4 regions of the Serratia odorifera genome follow, and region 4 is predicted to be linked to each of the others. Evidence: predicted binding sites of a transcription regulator. Region 4 holds the regulator's gene; each other region holds the start of a gene.

Region 1 (4,492 bases), on a different contig from region 4:
CAGACGGATAGTGACTTCGCGCAGCTCGGCTTCCTGCACGCTGTTCACCTCACGCTGGGCGCGCAGTTCCTGATTCAGCAGTTCGCATTCGTTGCGCCAGTGCTCGAGCTGGCTCAGCTTTTCCTGCGTCGCCGCCAGTTGCCCGTGCACGTTGCGCAGCTCGAGATCGTTTTGCCGCAACTGCTGTTCCTGGCGCTGTAGCGTTTCCTGGCGCAGCGTGATGTCCTGCTGCGCCTGATGCAGCGACTGCTCCAGCAGGCGCAGTTCGGTTTCGTGCTGCGCCTGATTTTGCTGAACCCGCAAATTGGCGATCAACCACCCGAGCAATAAGCCGACCACGCTCCCGCCAATACCGTAAATCAGACTGGTATCCACCCTGCCTCCCGTTACCCTGTTCTATTCCAGCGCGTAACACGCCCGCTGCGGTCACGTTAAGGGGAGACTGTATGGATGTCCAGCCTGATTTGCATGTTGCAGGTAATAATGCGAAACGCTGAGCAAACAGCAAAAGCGCTAACCAAACCACTGGCTTAGCCACTTGATACCAAATGCGCCCGGCGCAAGAATGCCGAACGCCCAAATCATCGCCGAGGTAATATTGGCCAATTGAAAATAGCGCTGCGGCATGGCACAGATGCCGCCGACCAGCGGCACTACGGCGCGCAGGGGGCCAAAGAAGCGCCCGAAGAAGATGCCGAGCACGCCCCAGCGTTCAAAAAACGCGTGGCCACGCACCAGCAGTTGCGGATTGCGTGACAGCGGCCACATATGCGCCACCCGCTGCTGATAATGGTAGCCGACCCAATAGGAAAGCCAATCGCCAAAAAAGGCGCCCGCCGCCGCGGCAGCCCAAATCGGCCAGAACGCAATGCCGCTTTCGCCAATCAGCGCCCCCAACGCCAGCAGGATCACCGTGGCTGGCAGCAACAGCGACAGAAACGCCAGCGATTCGCCAAAAGCCAGGAAGAAAATGATGGGAATGGCCCAGCCCTCGTGCTGCCGCACGACTTCGCTGACCCAGTGGATAATGTCGTTCAGATTCAAACCCGTCTCCTTGATACCGGATATCCTTTGCCCAAGGATACGCAATGCCCGCCGACGTTGGTTAAACCCCGGCTAAACATTGCGCTTGCTGTACGACTATTCCAGATAGTGCGCCCGCAGGGTTTCGCGCTGGCTGTCCCCCAGCCCGTACTCCGCTTCCAGCCAGCGATCGGTGCTGCCGTACTGTGTATCGATGCAGCCAAGCGCAGTCATCAGGAACTCTTCGCGAGCGCTCAATACGAAGGCAAACTGCGCCAGCGCCGCGTCGTTCAGGCGAATGGACAGCTGATCCAGCATATGTTCGCGGAAGCTGGCCAGCGTGGTTTCCGTCAGCAGATAGTCTTCCACAACCGTGGCCCGGTCTGCCCCCAGCGCGAACAACACCAGTGCCGAACCGATGCCGGTACGGTCCTTGCCCACCGCACAGTGCTGAACAATAGCGCCGGCGTCCGGCTGCGCCAGCAGGTTGGCCAACTGCCGATATGCCGCATTGCCAAACGGCAATCGACGATACAGTTCCAGCATGAAGGCCCGCGCGTCAAAGTTTGCCAGGGTTTCGCTGGTCAGGCTTTCCAGGTTGGCGTTAACCTCGTTGCTCAACGGGTTGGCCGGGAAATGGTGGTAATCGGCACCGCTCCACAGCACATCCGGTTTGGCTTGTACTTCGTCGGCATCGCGATAGTCGAGCACTGACCGTACCGGCACGCCGGCCAGAAAGGTACAGTCATTTTCGGTCAACCGTTCGAGCGAACCGGAACGAAACAGTAAACCGCGTTTGATACGGCGGCCATCGGCCACGCTGTTGCCGCCCAAGTCACGGAAGTTGATACCACCGTCAAGCGGCGCAAGTGAAGGATGAAGCAGAATCTGGGCAGTCATAGACATCCTCTTGATTATTGTCGAAGAAAGCACCAGCGGTGCCAAGACAACGCGGCAATCATGACGATCTGCCGACGCCGGAGAAGACCACCGTAACAGATTACGCCTGAATGGAGAAACGGGCCGCGTGAGGGCCCGTTGCATTGGAGGATTACAGCAGGCGACGCGCCGCGTCCACCACGATTTGCACCGCATGGCTTTCGGTTTGCTTCATGGTTTCCGCATTCGGAATTTCCTGCTGGGTACGGTTAACGATCACGCCGGCCACCATACCGGCACGCAGGCCCTGACTGGCGCACATGGTCAACAGCGTCGCGGATTCCATTTCATAGTTCATTACGCCCATGGATTGCCACTCTTCCATCGAGCCTTTGAACCGGCTGACCACGCGACCGGAATAGGTATCATAACGTTCCTGGCCCGGGTAGAAAGTATCGGAGGACGCGGTCACGCCAATATGCGTGTTGGCACCGCTGGCTTTGGCTGCTTCAACCAACGCGGTGGTGCAGGCGAAGTCCGCTACCGCCGGGAATTCCATTGGCGCAAAATGCAGGCTGGCACCGTCAAGGCGTACCGCCGCCGTGGTCACCAGCACATCACCGACGTTGATATGCGGCTGAATCGCGCCAGTAGTACCAATGCGCAGGAAAGTGCGAATGCCCAGTTGCGCCAATTCCTCTACTGCGATAGAAGTGGAAGGGCCGCCGATGCCAGTCGAGCAAACGATAACCGCTTTGCCGTCCAATTCTGCACGCCATGAGGTGAATTCACGATGGGACGCCAGATGCACTGGGTTTTCCATCAATTTGGCGATTTTCTCTACACGCTGCGGATCGCCAGGAACAATCGCAAGCTGAGCCCCTTGTAAATCATTTTTGGTGAGGCCGAGATGGAAAACATCAGACTGAGACATAAGAGACTCCTCATAGATCAGATTATTGGGAGGAACAAAAAAGTACTCTACTGAAAATCAACGCCCTTTTTCGTGACCAACATCACCACCAATAAAGAAACGAATTACGATCTACATAATTTTTGTGATTTATATCACAGAAATGGCCGTTCTCACCGCTGCGTTTTGTCCAAGTCTAGCCACTACAGGCACACGCACCACGATGACAACCGGGCGCAATCTTACCTATAGTTACTTGCAGAACTGCTTTTCTCTTGCATGGAGACCGCAATGAAAACCGAATACGTGATGACATTAAAACAGGCCAAAGAGGGTTTTAATCCGGCCACCACGCCGTTGGCTGCAACCACTGTTTATACTGACGACGCAGGCATTCATGCGGGTGAAACCACCATTCCGTCACAGGGTGACGACCTGCCGGCCTTTATCGCCAAACCGGCCGCTCATAACGGCCCCTTCCCGGTGGTACTGGTGGTACAGGAAATCTTCGGCGTTCATCAGCATATTCAGGATCTGTGCCGCCGGCTGGCTAAAGAGGGCTATCTGGCGATCGCGCCTGAGCTGTATTTCCGCCAGGGTGAAGCACGAGATTACAGCGATATCAGCGAACTGCTGCAAAAACTGGTCAGCAAAGTGCCAGATAAGCAAGTGCTGATCGATTTGGATCATACCGCCAATTGGGCCATACGCCATGGTGGCGATGCCAGCAAGTTGGCGATCACCGGTTTTTGCTGGGGTGGGCGCATTACCTGGTTGTATGCGGCGCATAACCCGCAACTGAAAGCCGCCGTCGCCTGGTACGGCAAATTGGTGGGAGAGAAAACCCTCAACTCACCGAAACACCCGGTGGATATCGCCACACAGCTGACGGCGCCGGTATTGGGGTTATACGGCGGGCAGGACGGCAGTATCCCGCAGGAAACGGTGGAAAGTATGCGCCAGGCGATCCGCGCCGCCAACGCGGATGCCGACATCGTGGTCTATCCGCAAGCGGGCCACGCGTTTAACGCCGATTACCGCCCCAGTTACCATGCCGAATCGGCGCAGGACGGCTGGCAACGCATGCTGGACTGGTTTATCCAGCATGGCGTGGTGGGGGTGAAATAAGCACCGCACGGGCTCGGCCACGCCGGGCCCTGAGAGTTACTCCAGTTGCAGCGTGCCAAATGCCGCCTGCCAATCCTGCTCAAACTTGACCACCGCCGCCTGTACCGCAGGCGCATTAATAAACTGCTGCGCAATTTCCGGTGGCAAGGTTATCGCCCCGCACCCCGCCAGCAGGCAATCCAATGCCTGACGCGGGGTTTTGAAACTGGCAGCCAATACCTTCGCTTGCGCAGCGTGACGTTCCAGTAACTGCTGCAGCTCTGCGACGGTGGCAATGCCGTTGCCTCCCTGCGCATCGATGCGATTAACATACGGCGCCACATAGTCCGCCCCGGCCAATACCGACAGCAGCCCTTGTGCCGCACCATAAACCGCGGTGCCCAAGGTAGGTATCGCCAAGCTTTTTAACGTCTTGATCGCCGCCAGCCCTTCCGCGGTCACCGGCACCTTCACCACCAGCCCCGGCACCCGTTCATTCAGGCGTAGCGCCTCTTCGACTATCTGCGGCGCATTGTTTGCCATGGTCTGGGCAAATAGTCTGCCCTCTCC
Region 2 (4,492 bases), on a different contig from region 4:
AACGTGTGGAACCGGATTAAGCCAGGAAGCTTCTTCGATATTGAAACCCAGGTCGCTTAATTTCTGTTGGAAACGGCTGATGGAATCTTCCAGCGCGGCGTCTTTACCGGGGATAAAAGTCTGCGTCATTGTCTTCACTTTTTGAGCGTACTAAAAACGCGCAATGATACGGGTTTTTGCCAGCAAGCTCCATGTATTCCTAAAGCGCAGCGGGTGTCACAGTTTTCATCGTGGCAAGGGGGATAATCCAGCGCATTATTCACCATGGAGAAAGCGAATGAAATCAATGAAAATCAGCGTACTGGCGGGGTTATTGGCCGGATTTAGCGGGACGGCGCTGGCATTGCCATCGATCACCATTCTGGCCACCGGCGGCACCATTGCCGGCGGTGGCGAATCAGCAACCCAGTCCAGTTATACCGCCGGGAAGTTGGGTGTTGATGCCCTGCTGAGCGCGGTACCGCAGTTGAAACAGTTGGCGAATGTGCAGGGGGAACAGCTGGTAAGCATCGGTTCACAGGATATGAATGACCAGGTGTGGCTAACGCTGGCAAAGAAAATCAACGCCGATTGCGCCAAAACCGATGGCTTTGTCATCACTCATGGTACCGATACGCTGGAGGAAACTGCCTATTTTCTCGATTTAACGGTGAAGTGCGACAAACCGGTGGTGATGGTCGGTGCGATGCGCCCGGCAACGGCGATGAGCGCCGATGGCCCGTTCAATCTGTATAACGCGGTGCTGACGGCCGCCGATCCGCAATCTGCCAACCGGGGAGTGCTGGTGGCAATGAACGAAACGGTGCTGGATGCCCGCGACGCGACCAAAACCAGCACCACTGCGGTCCAGGCCTTCCAGTCGCCGAACTTTGGCCCGCTGGGTTACATCCACAACGGCAAAATTGATTATCAGCGCACGCCGCAACGTAAACACACCACCGCGACGCCGTTTGATGTCAGCAAGCTGGATACCCTGCCGAAGGTTGGCATTATCTACAACTATGCCAACGCGTCCGATGCTCCGGCCAAGGCGTTGATCGCCGAGGGTTACCAGGGGATTATCAGTGCCGGCGTGGGCAACGGCAACCTGTATAAAACCGTCTTCGACACGCTGGCGAGCGCCGCGCACCACGGTGTGGCGGTCGTGCGTGCCTCTCGGGTTCCGGGGGGAGCCACCACCGAAGATGCAGAAGTCGATGATGCAAAATACGGTTTTGTTGCCGCCGGTGCGCTCAATCCGCAAAAAGCCCGCGTATTGCTGCAGTTGGCGCTGACGCAAACCAAAGACGCCCGCCAGATACAGCAACTGTTTAACCAATATTGAGAACTGGAGCGCGTCCTGTCAGGGCGCGCACCTCCCAATGTCAACGCAACGGCTAAGCTATAAGGCATCTTTCTTGCTGGAGGAGTAGTCTGCATGCGTGCGTTCGATATTAAGCGTATGGCGTTTGATGAAACATCCGTGGCGTTTCTGGCGGAGGTGGCAGCGCGAAGTCTGTTTACCTTCCTGCTGGTGTTCCTGTTTCTGAAAATGTCGGGGCGCCGTGGCGTCCGGCAGATGTCACTGTTTGAAGTGCTGATTATCCTGACGTTGGGCTCCGCCGCCGGAGACGTGACCTTCTATCATGATGTACCGCTGCTGCCGGTGTTGACGGTATTTGTCAGTATCATGGTGCTGTACCGGGTTTCCACTTTTCTGATGGACCGTCACCGCAAGGTGCAGGACTGGATGGAGGGACGGGCGTTGGTACTGGTCGACGACGGGGTATTTGCCTGGGATACCATGCGTCAGGAGAACATTACCCATGACGAATTCTTTATGGAGCTGCGGCAGGCCGGCGTCGAGCACCTGGGGCAGGTGCGGCTGGCGATTCTGGAAGTCAATGGCGGCATTTCGGTCTATTTTTACCCGCCCGATCGGGTTCGACCCGGTTTGCCGGTGTTGCCATCGCAGTGCGTGACCGCCGTCGATCGGGTTGAACAGGACGGCGATTTTGCCTGTAGTATTTGTGGCATGATTGCACCGCTGCTCAGTACGCAGCAGCATCAGTGTCCACGCTGCAAGAATGACCGCTGGATCGCCGCACTTTCTCATCGGCGAGTTGGCTGAATACAGCATAAAAAACCGTGATAAGCCGCTGAATTGGCCGGTGTCATAGCGTTTTATCGCAAAAAATGGCCAACGTATGGCAGAGGCTGTTACCGCCGTTGTAGGCAGTTTCCCGCCGTCGGGCGAATAAGCGTTGCAGCGGGGGGGCGCGAGTGATAAAACCGATGTGCTGGATATCACATTATCCGGCCAGGGGCGTATTTCGGTTAGCCAAGCTGATTGGCGAAATAGTGAATGTGGTGAGGGGAAATGACTCAGGTTTATAATTTTAGTTCTGGCCCGGCTATGCTGCCGGTAGAAGTTTTGCGTCGCGCGGAACAGGAACTGTGCAACTGGCACGGCCTCGGTACATCGGTGATGGAAATCAGTCACCGCAGTAAAGAGTTCATCGCGGTGGCCGAGCAATCCGAACAGGATCTGCGCGACCTGTTGAAAGTCCCCTCCAACTATAAAGTCCTGTTTTGCCACGGCGGCGCGCGTGCACAATTTGCCGCGCTGCCGTTGAACCTGCTCGGTGAGCAGACAACCGCCGATTACATTGACGGCGGTTATTGGGCGCACAGCGCGATCAACGAAGCAAAAAAGTACTGTTCGCCAAACGTGATTGACGTTAAAACCACCGTTGACGGTTTGCGTGCCATTGTGCCGATGAGCCAGTGGCAGCTCAGCGATGACGCGGCTTACGTTCACTATTGCCCGAATGAAACCATCGACGGCGTTGCCATCGATGAAACGCCAGACTTCGGCGACAAAGTGGTGATCGGCGATTACTCTTCGACCATTCTTTCCCGTCCGCTGGACGTTAGCCGCTTCGGGGTAATTTATGCCGGCGCGCAGAAGAACATTGGTCCGGCCGGCCTGACGCTGGTGATCGTGCGTGACGATCTGCTGGGCAAGGCGCGTCGCGAAGTCCCGTCCATTCTTGATTATACCGTGTTGGCCGAAAACGACTCGATGTTCAATACGCCGCCGACGTTCGCCTGGTATCTTTCCGGTCTGGTGTTCAAGTGGTTGAAGGAACAGGGTGGGCTGGTCGAGATGGAAAAACGCAATCGGGCCAAAGCCGATCTGCTGTACACCACCATTGACAGTTCCGACTTTTATCGCAGCCAGGTGGCGAGCACCAACCGCTCGTGGATGAACGTACCGTTCCAACTGGCCGATGCGGCGTTGGATTCGCTGTTCCTCAGCGAAGCCGAAGCCATTGGCCTGCAGGCGCTGAAAGGCCACCGCGTGGTCGGCGGCATGCGCGCCTCTATTTACAATGCGATGCCACTGGCTGGCGTGCAAACATTGACTGATTTTATGGTGGACTTTGAACGTCGCCATGGTTGAGTGCCGTCGCCCCCGATAGTGGGCGAGGTTGGCTGTTGTTGCAATAAAGCGGCTCCGGCATGATTCCCGGGGCCGTTTCGTTTATCAGATTTGGAGAGTTTTGTTCACATGGTGGATTCCCTGACGTTACAACCGGTTGCTTTGGTCAATGGCACCGTCAACTTACCCGGCTCCAAGAGCGTTTCCAACCGGGCTCTGCTGCTGGCGGCGCTGGCGGCGGGCACCACCCGGCTGACCAACCTGCTGGACAGCGATGACGTGCGGCACATGCTGAACGCGTTACAGGCGTTGGGGGTAAGTTATCAACTGTCTGCCGATCGCACCGTTTGTACGGTTGACGGCGTCGCCGGGCCGCTGGTGGCCAAACAGCCGCTGGAGCTGTTCCTTGGCAATGCGGGTACCGCCATGCGTCCGTTGGCTGCGGCATTGTGCCTGGGTAACGGCGAGGTGGTGCTGACCGGTGAACCGCGCATGAAAGAGCGGCCTATCGGTCACCTGGTCGACGCCTTGCGTCAGGGCGGCGCGCAAATCGACTATCTGGAGCAGAGTGACTATCCGCCGGTGCGACTGCGTGGCGGGTTTAGCGGCGGCAACGTTAGCGTCGACGGCAGCGTTTCCAGTCAGTTCCTCACCGCGCTGCTGATGACTGCACCGCTGGCTGAGCAGGATACGCATATCCATATCAAGGGCGAGCTGGTATCCAAACCGTACATCGACATCACGCTGCACCTGATGCGTACCTTCGGGGTTGAAGTCAGCCACGAGGATTACCGCGTGTTCCACATTCGCGGGCAGCAAACCTATGTGTCGCCAGGTGATTACCTGGTGGAAGGCGATGCGTCTTCGGCCTCGTATTTTCTGGCAGCGGCGGCGATCAAGGGCGGAACGGTGCGCGTAACCGGTATCGGTACCCACAGCGTGCAGGGCGACACCAAATTTGCCGATGTGCTGGCGAAGATGGGCGCGCATATTACCTGGGGTGATGATTTCATCGAATGTCACCGCGGTGAACTGAATGGTATCGATATGGACATGAACCATATCCCG
Region 3 (4,492 bases), on a different contig from region 4:
ACCAGTGCGGCGCCGTCGGTCCAGTGGATAATGTCTTCCGGACGAGCTTCCACGCGCGACGTCGGGTTGGACAGCGGCATCACTATCGGCCGTGGGCAATGCCGATGCATTTCGCGGATCAACTCTTCGGTGAACAGGCCTGGCTGGCCGGAAACGCCGATCAGAATGCTTGGCTTGGCGTTGCGTACCACGTCCAGCAGCGAAATCGCATCGTTGGAGACGTCCCACGCGGTCAGGTTTTCGCTTTTTTGCACCAGCTTGCTCTGGAAATCGAGCAGGTTCGGCAGCTTGTCGGTCAGCAGACCGAAACGGTCAACCATAAAGACGCGGGCGCGGGCTTCGTCTTCGCTCAGGCCTTCCGACTTCATTTGCGCGATGATCTGCTCTGCGATACCGCAACCGGCGGAGCCGGCGCCGAGGAAGGTGACGGTCTGGTCGCGCAATTGACTACCGGCGGCGCGGCTGGCGGCGATCAGGCTGCCGAGCGTGACTGCAGCGGTGCCCTGGATGTCGTCGTTAAAGCAGCAGATTTCGTCACGGTAGCGGTTTAACAGCGGCGTAGCGTTGTTTTGCGCAAAGTCTTCGAACTGCAACAGTACGTTTGGCCAGCGACGCTTGACCGCCTGAATGAATTCTTCGACAAACGCGTGATATTCGTCACCGGAGATACGCGGATGACGCCAGCCCATGTACAGCGGATCGTTCAGGCGTTGCGGGTTGTTGGTGCCGACGTCCAGCACTACCGGCAGCGTATAGGCCGGGCTGATACCGCCGCAGGCGGTGTACAGCGACAGCTTGCCGATAGGGATCCCCATGCCGCCAATGCCCTGATCGCCCAGGCCGAGAATGCGCTCGCCGTCGGTAACCACAATCACCTTAACGTTCTGCTTGGTGGCGTTTTGCAGCATATCGTCGATGCGGTCGCGATTCGGATAGGAAATGAACAGACCGCGTGCCCGGCGATAAATGTCCGAGAAGTGCTCGCAGGCTTCACCGACCGTCGGCGTGTAGATGATCGGCATCATTTCGCTCAGGTGGGCATCGAGCAGGCGGTAGAACAGCGTTTCGTTGGTGTCCTGAATGTTGCGCAGATAAATATGCTTGTCGTTGTCGTTTTTGAAGTCCTGGTATTGACGATAGGCACGTTCAACCTGTTCTTCAATGGTTTCTACCGCCTCCGGCAGCAGGCCGTGCAGATTGAAATGGCTACGCTCGTCTTCTGTAAATGCACTGCCTTTGTTGAGCAGCGGGAATTCCAACAGAATTGGACCGGCATAGGGGATATACAGCGGGCGTTTGCTTTCGTATTCAAGTTCCATCAGTTTACTCTTAACGTATCAGATAATTTTTATAACTGGTGATCCTAAAAGATAAGGAAAATATGTACAGCAATTGTTATCGGATCATGAGGCAAATTGATGAAATTATCGACGTTCAAATCATTTTTTAACTAAAAAAAGTGTTTTAGAAGATGAATGGCATTGTATTTGGCCGGCGGGACTGGTAGCTGCGGAGCCGAACGGCCCCGCGTCCAAGGCGTCAGAAGGTGATACGGCTGACCGCGTCGCAACCCAACGCCGCCAGCGTGGCGCGGGTGGCATCCCATTGGCTGAGTATGGCGCTCTGCGGCTCCGCCAGCACCGCGCGGCGGATTTGCCGGCAATCGCCGCCGGAGAGGTTTAACAGTACCAGTGCCGCTTGTAACGGCGGCAGGCTTGGGTTGAAGGCGGCGTTTTCGGCATAGCGACCCGCATGGATTTTACCCTCGGCGGTTTCCAGCGCTACGCCGCTGTGGGCGTTGCTGTAGGGCGCATGGCTACGGTTGGCGGCGTTCAGCGCCGCCTGGTCCAGTGGGTCGTTCAGCGACAGTTGGAAACCATGATCCACCGGGTCCATCAACAGGGTGCTGATAGCCAGATCGCGCGGGCCAAATGCATCCGGCAGATAATCTGCCAGCGTGGCCGCGTCGCGCCCCGGCAGGCGAATTTGCAGTTCACCGCCGCTGTTCAACTCGTTCATAAACTGGCGGCAGTGGCCGCACGGTGTGTAGTTGACGGTGATGGAGGCCAGTGAGCGTTCGCCACGCAGCCAGGCGTGGGTCACTGCACATTGTTCGGCATGGATGGTTTGTTGCATCGGCGCGCCGTGAAATTCCATATTGGCGCCAAAATACAGATTGCCGCTGACGCCGCGGGCGATGGCACCGACGTTGAAATGTGAGATCGGGGTTAAGGAACAGGTTGCCGCCAGCGGCAGCAGGGCAAATGCCAGGGCATCATCATCCAGCCCGCAGCGCTGCTTGATTGCCTCAACCTGGCTGAGGTCGAACATCGCCGGGAAATCAGGTGTGTCCATATAAGGCTGCAGGGCGCTTTGCAAGGAAGCGGGCAATTGGCTGAAAGCGGTGTGAAAACGCGTATGCATGGTAGGTCTCTCTATTGATTAACGGGGAGGCCGCTGTTACCGATTCACATCGTTGGCGGTTTGCGCCACGCCTGACGTATCAGGCTTTTGCAGGCAGCCGCCGCAATGCAATCTCGAATTAATTGGATAGGGCATTCTAGGCAGCCCGCCATCAATAAAGTGTGATTAAGATCTCCTTATTGGTGAAATTCATGTAATAGAAATCATTATTGCGAGATGTATCGCAAGTTTTGGCCTTAGGCAAACAGATGCAACAGCAGCGGGAACAATAACGGCGCCAATAACGAGGTAATAATCCCGCAGACAACCAGAGCCAGTGAGCTGAATGCGCCCTCCTGATAGTCCAGTTCTACGCTACGCGCGGTCCCCAGGGCGTGTGATGCGCTGCCCATCGCCAGACCACGTGCAGATTTGGTGTTTATCCTCATCAGGTTGAAGAGGGGGTGGGCGAAAATAGCGCCGAAAATCCCGACAAAAATCACGCAGACGGCGCTGATGGCCGGAATGCCGCCGATCGATTCCGCCGTTGCCATGGCGATCGGCGTGGTGACCGATTTTGGCAGGATTGACGCGACGATTTCTGGCGTAGCGCCCATCCACAGCGCGATGGCGCCGCCGCTGATCATCGCGGTCAGACTGCCAATAAAGCACACGGTAATGATCGACTTCCAGCGTGCGCGGATCTGGTGTATCTGTTCATACAGCGGAAAGGCCAGCGCCACCACCGCAGGTTGTAAAAAGTCGTTCAGTATCTTGCTGCCCTGGAAGTAGCGTTGGTAAGGAATACCGGTGAACAGCAGAAAAGGAATGATGATGGCCATCGACACCAGCAGCGGGTTGAGCAGTGGCATTTTCAGTCGCTGCGACAACGCCCGTGCCGCGTAAAACACCACCAGCGTTAACGGTAACGACCACCAGATGTTATCCATCATTTGTCCTCCTTGGCATCGCGCTTGCCAGCGGCCAGGCTACGGTCGCGGTGAAAATAGTGGGAGGAATAACCCACCACCACCAGTACCAGCACGGTACTGACCAGGCAGGACACCAGCAGCGGCGCCAGATGATCGACAATCTGCCGATAATATTGCATGACACCGACGCCAATCGGCACAAACAGCAATACCATGTAACGGATGAAGACGTTGCAGCCCGGACGCACCCATTTGGCTGGCAGCAGTTGCGATGACAGCAGCGCAAACAGCAGCAACATGCCGATGATGCTGCCGGGGATGGTGATGGGTAAAAGGGCGGAAATCGCATTGCCGGCAAACAGGCAGAGATAAATTAAAGCGAAGGCCCGCAGGTATTTCCAACACAGTGCGAATAGGTTGGTCATGATTCTTTCCTGTTTAACTGATGTATTCATCATACAATTAAACTGTGAGCTTGGCCACAAAACACGCCATGAATCCTGTCTATGCATACGATGCCATTAGGCGCTATTGACGGCATGGAACAAGTGTAGGTTACGCCTCCTGTGCCAGCCGCTGTCGTTGCGCCAGCCGATGTCCGAGAAAGAAAAACAGCAGGCTGAACAGTGCGGCAGCAATCAGCATGACGAACATCAGCGCCGGTGCGGCATAGCTCAGCAACAGGCCGCACAGTACCGGATTGATGGCCCCTCCCAGATTGCTGAGGTTTTGCACGCCATAGTAACTGCCTTTTAAATGCCCGGGAGCAATGAAATCGATGAACATGTATTCCACCGGGATGACAATGATTTCGCCGAGGGTGAAAACCGCCATGGCCGTCGCCCACAGCCACAGCGACTGGCCGGCAAACAGAAAGCCCAGCAGGCCGATAATGAAAAACAGCGTGCCCAGCGTCAGCCAGCGCAGAATGTTGTCCTGCCGCATGCCGCGGCTCAGCAGGTACTGTAACGCAATCACGATACAGGCGTTGACGATCATCACCAGCCCAATCACCCGGTAGGCGAAGTCGGCACTGGAGACGGTGATCAGGTACTGCGACAGATAACCGGTGAACTGGCCGAACACTACCGCGCCCAGCGTGCTGCCCAGGGTAAAGTAGATCAGCCGGCGATCCTGACGCAGGATTTTTGCCGTCT
Region 4 (4,492 bases):
TCACGGCTTCAGCGACGCCACGGATTATTACCGCCGTTGCAGCGCCTTGCCGCTGCTGCCGAAGATCCAGACACCGTTGCTGATCATCCATGCCAAGGACGATCCGTTCATGACCGACGAGGTGATCCCTGACCTCGCCAGCCTGCCGCACAATATCGAATATCAACTGACGGAATGCGGTGGCCACGTCGGCTTCGTCGGCGGCTCGCTAAAAAAACCCTACATGTGGCTGGAATACCGCATTCCCTCCTGGCTTACCCCTTATCTGGAACAGAACACGTGATAATCCCCTGGAAAGAACTGGACAGCGAAACGCTGAATAATCTGATCGAATCCTTTGTACTGCGCGAAGGCACTGACTACGGCGAGCATGAACGTTCGCTGACGCAGAAAGTGGAGGACGTTCGCCGGCAATTGCAAAGCGGCGAAGTGCTGCTGGTGTGGTCGGAACTGCATGAAACCGTCAATATCATGCCACGTGGCCAGTTCCGTGCCGGTCAGGAAGAAATGTAATCCGCCCTATGACTGACGGGAAAAATCAGGTATCAATGTGCCATACCCTACAGCACTCGAGTTGCATCGAGGCGGCCTACAGCAAAGCAGCTGAGGTACGACGGATAAAACACGCATTTTAGACGGAGTAACATATCGTATGTCTGCCAAACATCCCGTTATCGCGGTAACCGGCTCCAGCGGAGCCGGCACCACCACTACCAGCGTGGCGTTCCGCAAAATATTCCAGCAGTTGAATATTCGCGCCGCACAGTTGGAAGGCGACAGCTTCCACCGCTACACCCGGCCGGAAATGGACGCGGCGATCCGCAAGGCGCGCGACCTCGGCCGTCATATCAGCTATTTTGGCCCCGAAGCCAACGACTTCGGCCTGCTGGAGCAGAGCTTCCGTGAATATGGCAACGGCGGCAGCGGCCGTTCACGTAAATATCTGCACACCTATGACGAAGCCGTGCCGTACAACCAGGTTCCTGGCACCTTTACACCGTGGGAAGCCCTGCCGGAACCCACCGACGTGCTGTTCTACGAAGGGCTGCACGGCGGCGTCGTCACCGATCAGCATGACGTGGCACAGCAGGTCGATCTGCTGGTCGGCGTGGTGCCAATCGTCAACCTGGAGTGGATCCAGAAGCTGATCCGCGATACTGGCGAACGCGGCCATTCTCGCGAAGCGGTGATGGATTCGGTAGTGCGTTCGATGGAAGACTATATCAACTACATCACACCGCAGTTTTCACGCACCCACATCAACTTCCAGCGCGTGCCAACGGTGGATACCTCCAACCCGTTTGCCGCCAAGGCCATCCCGTCGCTGGACGAAAGCTTTGTGGTGATCCACTTCCGCGGGCTGGATCAGATTGATTTCCCTTATCTGCTGGCGATGCTGCAAGGCTCGTTTATTTCGCACATCAATACGCTGGTGGTGCCCGGCGGCAAAATGGGACTGGCGATGGAGTTGATCATGGCACCGCTGGTGCAGCGGCTGCTGGAAGGCAAAAAGATTGAGTAGCCAGGCGACACCGGACGGGCGCGGGGAGGATTAGGCCACCGCGCCACATGCCATTAGGCCACTTCCCGGACTTCAAAGCTGTGGGTAACGCTGGCGGCCTTGCCGAGCATCAGCGCTACCGAACAGTATTTGTCGGCAGACAGATCCACCGCACGCTCCACCGCCTTGTCGCCAAGCCCTTTACCGCTGACGATAAAATGCAGGTTGATATGGGTAAATACCCGTGGTGCCTCTTCGCGACGTTCAGAGGTCAGTTTTACCTCACAATCACGCACGTCGTGACGGCCTTTTTGCAAAATCGACACCACGTCAATCGCGCTGCATCCCCCCACGGACATCAGCACCATTTCCATCGGACTTGGCGCCTTGTCACCGGCATTGCCGTCCATCAATACCTGATGGCCAGACGCCGATTCGCCAAGAAACGTTAACCCTTCAACCCATTTGACTCTTGCCTGCATGCTCATGACTCCGATTGATTCTTTGTCATCAGACTACGCGTTAGCAGCAAAACTGGCAACGGAACCTGATACTGGTCATGTGTGAGCGAGACAACACAAGACACCCGCGTCACTCTGTGCTACAAACAGAGCCGCAATAACGCTTTCTGGACAGCGCTTTCAGGGAAATGCCCACGGAAAGGCACCTTAATGTGTATGTTAACAGAATGTAGCTTGCAGCTCTCACTGCAAGTTAATATGCTAGGGCAATAGCGTATTTTTACGTCACGCCTCAAAAACGGTTAATGGTCGCCGCTCATGGACAGCCATAACACGTTTGACAGGGAACTCTGACCCCTGTGATACAGGCAGATTACAACAGAGGATAACAGCGAATGGTTCTCGGCAAACCGCAAACAGACCCTACTCTCGAATGGTTCCTGTCTCATTGCCATATCCACAAATATCCATCGAAAAGTACGCTGATTCACCAAGGTGAAAAGGCCGAAACGCTTTACTACATCGTGAAAGGCTCCGTTGCGGTGCTGATCAAGGATGAAGAAGGCAAAGAGATGATCCTGTCCTATCTCAATCAGGGCGATTTCATCGGCGAACTTGGATTATTTGAAGAAGGCCAGGAACGCAGCGCCTGGGTTAGGGCTAAAACCGCCTGTGAAGTGGCTGAAATTTCCTATAAGAAATTCCGTCAGCTGATCCAGGTGAACCCTGACATTCTGATGCGCCTGTCGGCGCAGATGGCAAGCCGCCTACAGATCACCTCAGAGAAAGTGGGTAACCTCGCCTTCCTAGACGTTACCGGCCGCATTGCGCAAACCCTGCTCAATCTGGCCAAACAGCCGGATGCCATGACTCACCCGGACGGCATGCAAATTAAAATCACCCGTCAGGAAATTGGTCAAATCGTCGGTTGTTCACGCGAAACGGTTGGCCGTATTCTGAAAATGCTCGAAGATCAAAACCTGATTTCCGCACACGGCAAAACCATCGTCGTCTACGGTACCCGTTAATCCATTAAAACGGCACGCTTCAAAAAATGCCGGTCAGTTAACGCTGACCGGCATTTTTATGCGCCGTTTACCGTGGACACAGTCGGACATCCGATACCGTCTGCCGACCGCCGGTGGGTAGCTACCCGGCGTTGATCACGTCCTGAACCGCCAGCTCAAACAACGCCATACCGTCGGCAATATCTTGCGGCTCAACGACCAGCGACGGCGCAAATCGGATCACGTTCGGCCCGGCATTTAAAATCATCAGGCCACGCGCGGCGGCCGCGGTGAGGAAATCACGCGCCTTGCCGTGGTAAGGCGCCGTCAGTTCGGCGCCGATCAACAGCCCCATACCGCGAATCTCGCTGAAAATACGGTATTTTTCGCCAATGTCCCGCAACGCCGCAACATACAGCGTATGACGCTGTTCGACGCCGCTCAACACTTCGGCGGTATTGATCACGTCCAACGCCGCCTCCGCCACCGCGCAGGCCAGCGGATTGCCGCCATAGGTGGTGCCGTGGGTACCGACCTGCATCACCGAAGCAATCTCCTCGGTGGTCAGCATGGCGCTGACCGGGAAACCGCCGCCCAACGCTTTGGCGGTGGTCAGAATATCCGGCGTCACACCGTAGTGCATATAGGCGAACAGCTTGCCGCTGCGCCCCATACCGCTTTGCACTTCATCAAATACCAACAGCGCCTGGTGGCGATCGCACAGTTCACGCACACCTTGCAGGAACTGCGCATCCACCGGAGTAATACCGCCTTCGCCCTGAATCGGCTCCATCACCACCGCGCAGGTGTGATCGTCCATCACCGCCTTGACCGCCGCCAGATCGTTGAACGGTACATGCACGATGTCGGCCGGCTTTGGCCCGAAGCCGTCGGAATACTTCGCCTGGCCGCCAACCGAGACGGTAAACAGCGTACGGCCATGGAACGCGTTATAAAACGCGATGATTTTGGTTTTGTACGGGCTGTGGCGGGTAATGGCATAGTGGCGCGCCAGCTTGAATGCCGCTTCGTTGGCTTCGGCGCCGGAATTGGCGAAGAACACCCGATCGGCGAAAGTCGCGGCGATAAGCTTGCTGGCCAGGCGCAGCGACGGCTCGTTGGTAAAGACATTGCTGGTGTGCCACAGGGTTTCACCCTGCTGCTTCAGCGCCGCCACCAATGCCGGGTGGCAATGCCCCAGCGCAGTCACCGCAATACCGCCAGAGAAATCAATATACTCCTTGCCGTTGCTGTCCCACACTCGGCTGCCCTTGCCCTTGACGGGGACAAACTGGGCAGGTGCATAAACAGGCAGAATAACCTGGTCGAACGTATTGCGGCTGACTGGGTATTTTTCGGTCATTATTGGGTCCACCCTGAACGTGATCGGATTTTCAATGTTGCCATTAAGTGAAAATATAATCACAAAATATGCATAAAAAACCAATCAAGGGCAAACCTAAATCGCCAAAAAAGGAAAAAAACTCATAACCGGTTAACTTTTCAGGAAATTATCCAGCAGT

What was found. The regulator CRP, encoded in region 4, controls carbon source genes, mostly activating them, when cyclic AMP is high. The targets are predictions, from matches to a motif close to ATGTGANNNNNNTCACAT.
Region 1: a site for CRP is predicted at 2,959-2,976, ahead of udp (uridine phosphorylase). Genes of this name have one in related genera too.
Region 2: a site for CRP is predicted at 2,275-2,292, ahead of serC (3-phosphoserine/phosphohydroxythreonine transaminase). Genes of this name have one in related genera too.
Region 3: a site for CRP is predicted at 2,584-2,601, ahead of cdd (cytidine deaminase). Genes of this name have one in related genera too.

What each region holds. Positions count from the first base shown of each region.
Region 1 is NZ_JBGMUT010000011.1:99,258-103,749, reverse strand. It holds gene rmuC (DNA recombination protein RmuC) at 1-375, opposite strand, end outside; gene ACCC84_RS20335 (DedA family protein) at 514-1,044, opposite strand; gene ACCC84_RS20330 (tyrosine-protein phosphatase) at 1,141-1,923, opposite strand; gene udp (uridine phosphorylase) at 2,075-2,836, opposite strand; gene ACCC84_RS20320 (dienelactone hydrolase family protein) at 3,107-3,943, shown strand; gene fsa (fructose-6-phosphate aldolase) at 3,980-4,492, opposite strand, start outside.
Region 2 is NZ_JBGMUT010000001.1:392,676-397,167, forward strand. It holds gene ycaO (30S ribosomal protein S12 methylthiotransferase accessory factor YcaO) at 1-129, opposite strand, end outside; gene ansB (L-asparaginase 2) at 278-1,324, shown strand; gene ACCC84_RS01820 (DUF421 domain-containing protein) at 1,418-2,110, shown strand; gene serC (3-phosphoserine/phosphohydroxythreonine transaminase) at 2,360-3,445, shown strand; gene aroA (3-phosphoshikimate 1-carboxyvinyltransferase) at 3,554-4,492, shown strand, end outside.
Region 3 is NZ_JBGMUT010000001.1:228,949-233,440, forward strand. It holds gene ACCC84_RS01125 (NAD-dependent malic enzyme) at 1-1,319, opposite strand, end outside; gene cdd (cytidine deaminase) at 1,540-2,424, opposite strand; gene ACCC84_RS01135 (CidB/LrgB family autolysis modulator) at 2,661-3,356, opposite strand; gene ACCC84_RS01140 (CidA/LrgA family protein) at 3,353-3,760, opposite strand; gene ACCC84_RS01145 (MFS transporter) at 3,891-4,492, opposite strand, start outside.
Region 4 is NZ_JBGMUT010000008.1:168,183-172,674, reverse strand. It holds gene ACCC84_RS18430 (hydrolase) at 1-283, shown strand, start outside; gene ACCC84_RS18425 (YheU family protein) at 280-513, shown strand; gene ACCC84_RS18420 (phosphoribulokinase) at 653-1,522, shown strand; gene ACCC84_RS18415 (OsmC family protein) at 1,576-1,983, opposite strand; gene crp (cAMP-activated global transcriptional regulator CRP) at 2,358-2,990, shown strand; gene argD (bifunctional acetylornithine/succinyldiaminopimelate transaminase) at 3,112-4,332, opposite strand; gene ACCC84_RS18400 (aminodeoxychorismate synthase component II) at 4,465-4,492, opposite strand, start outside.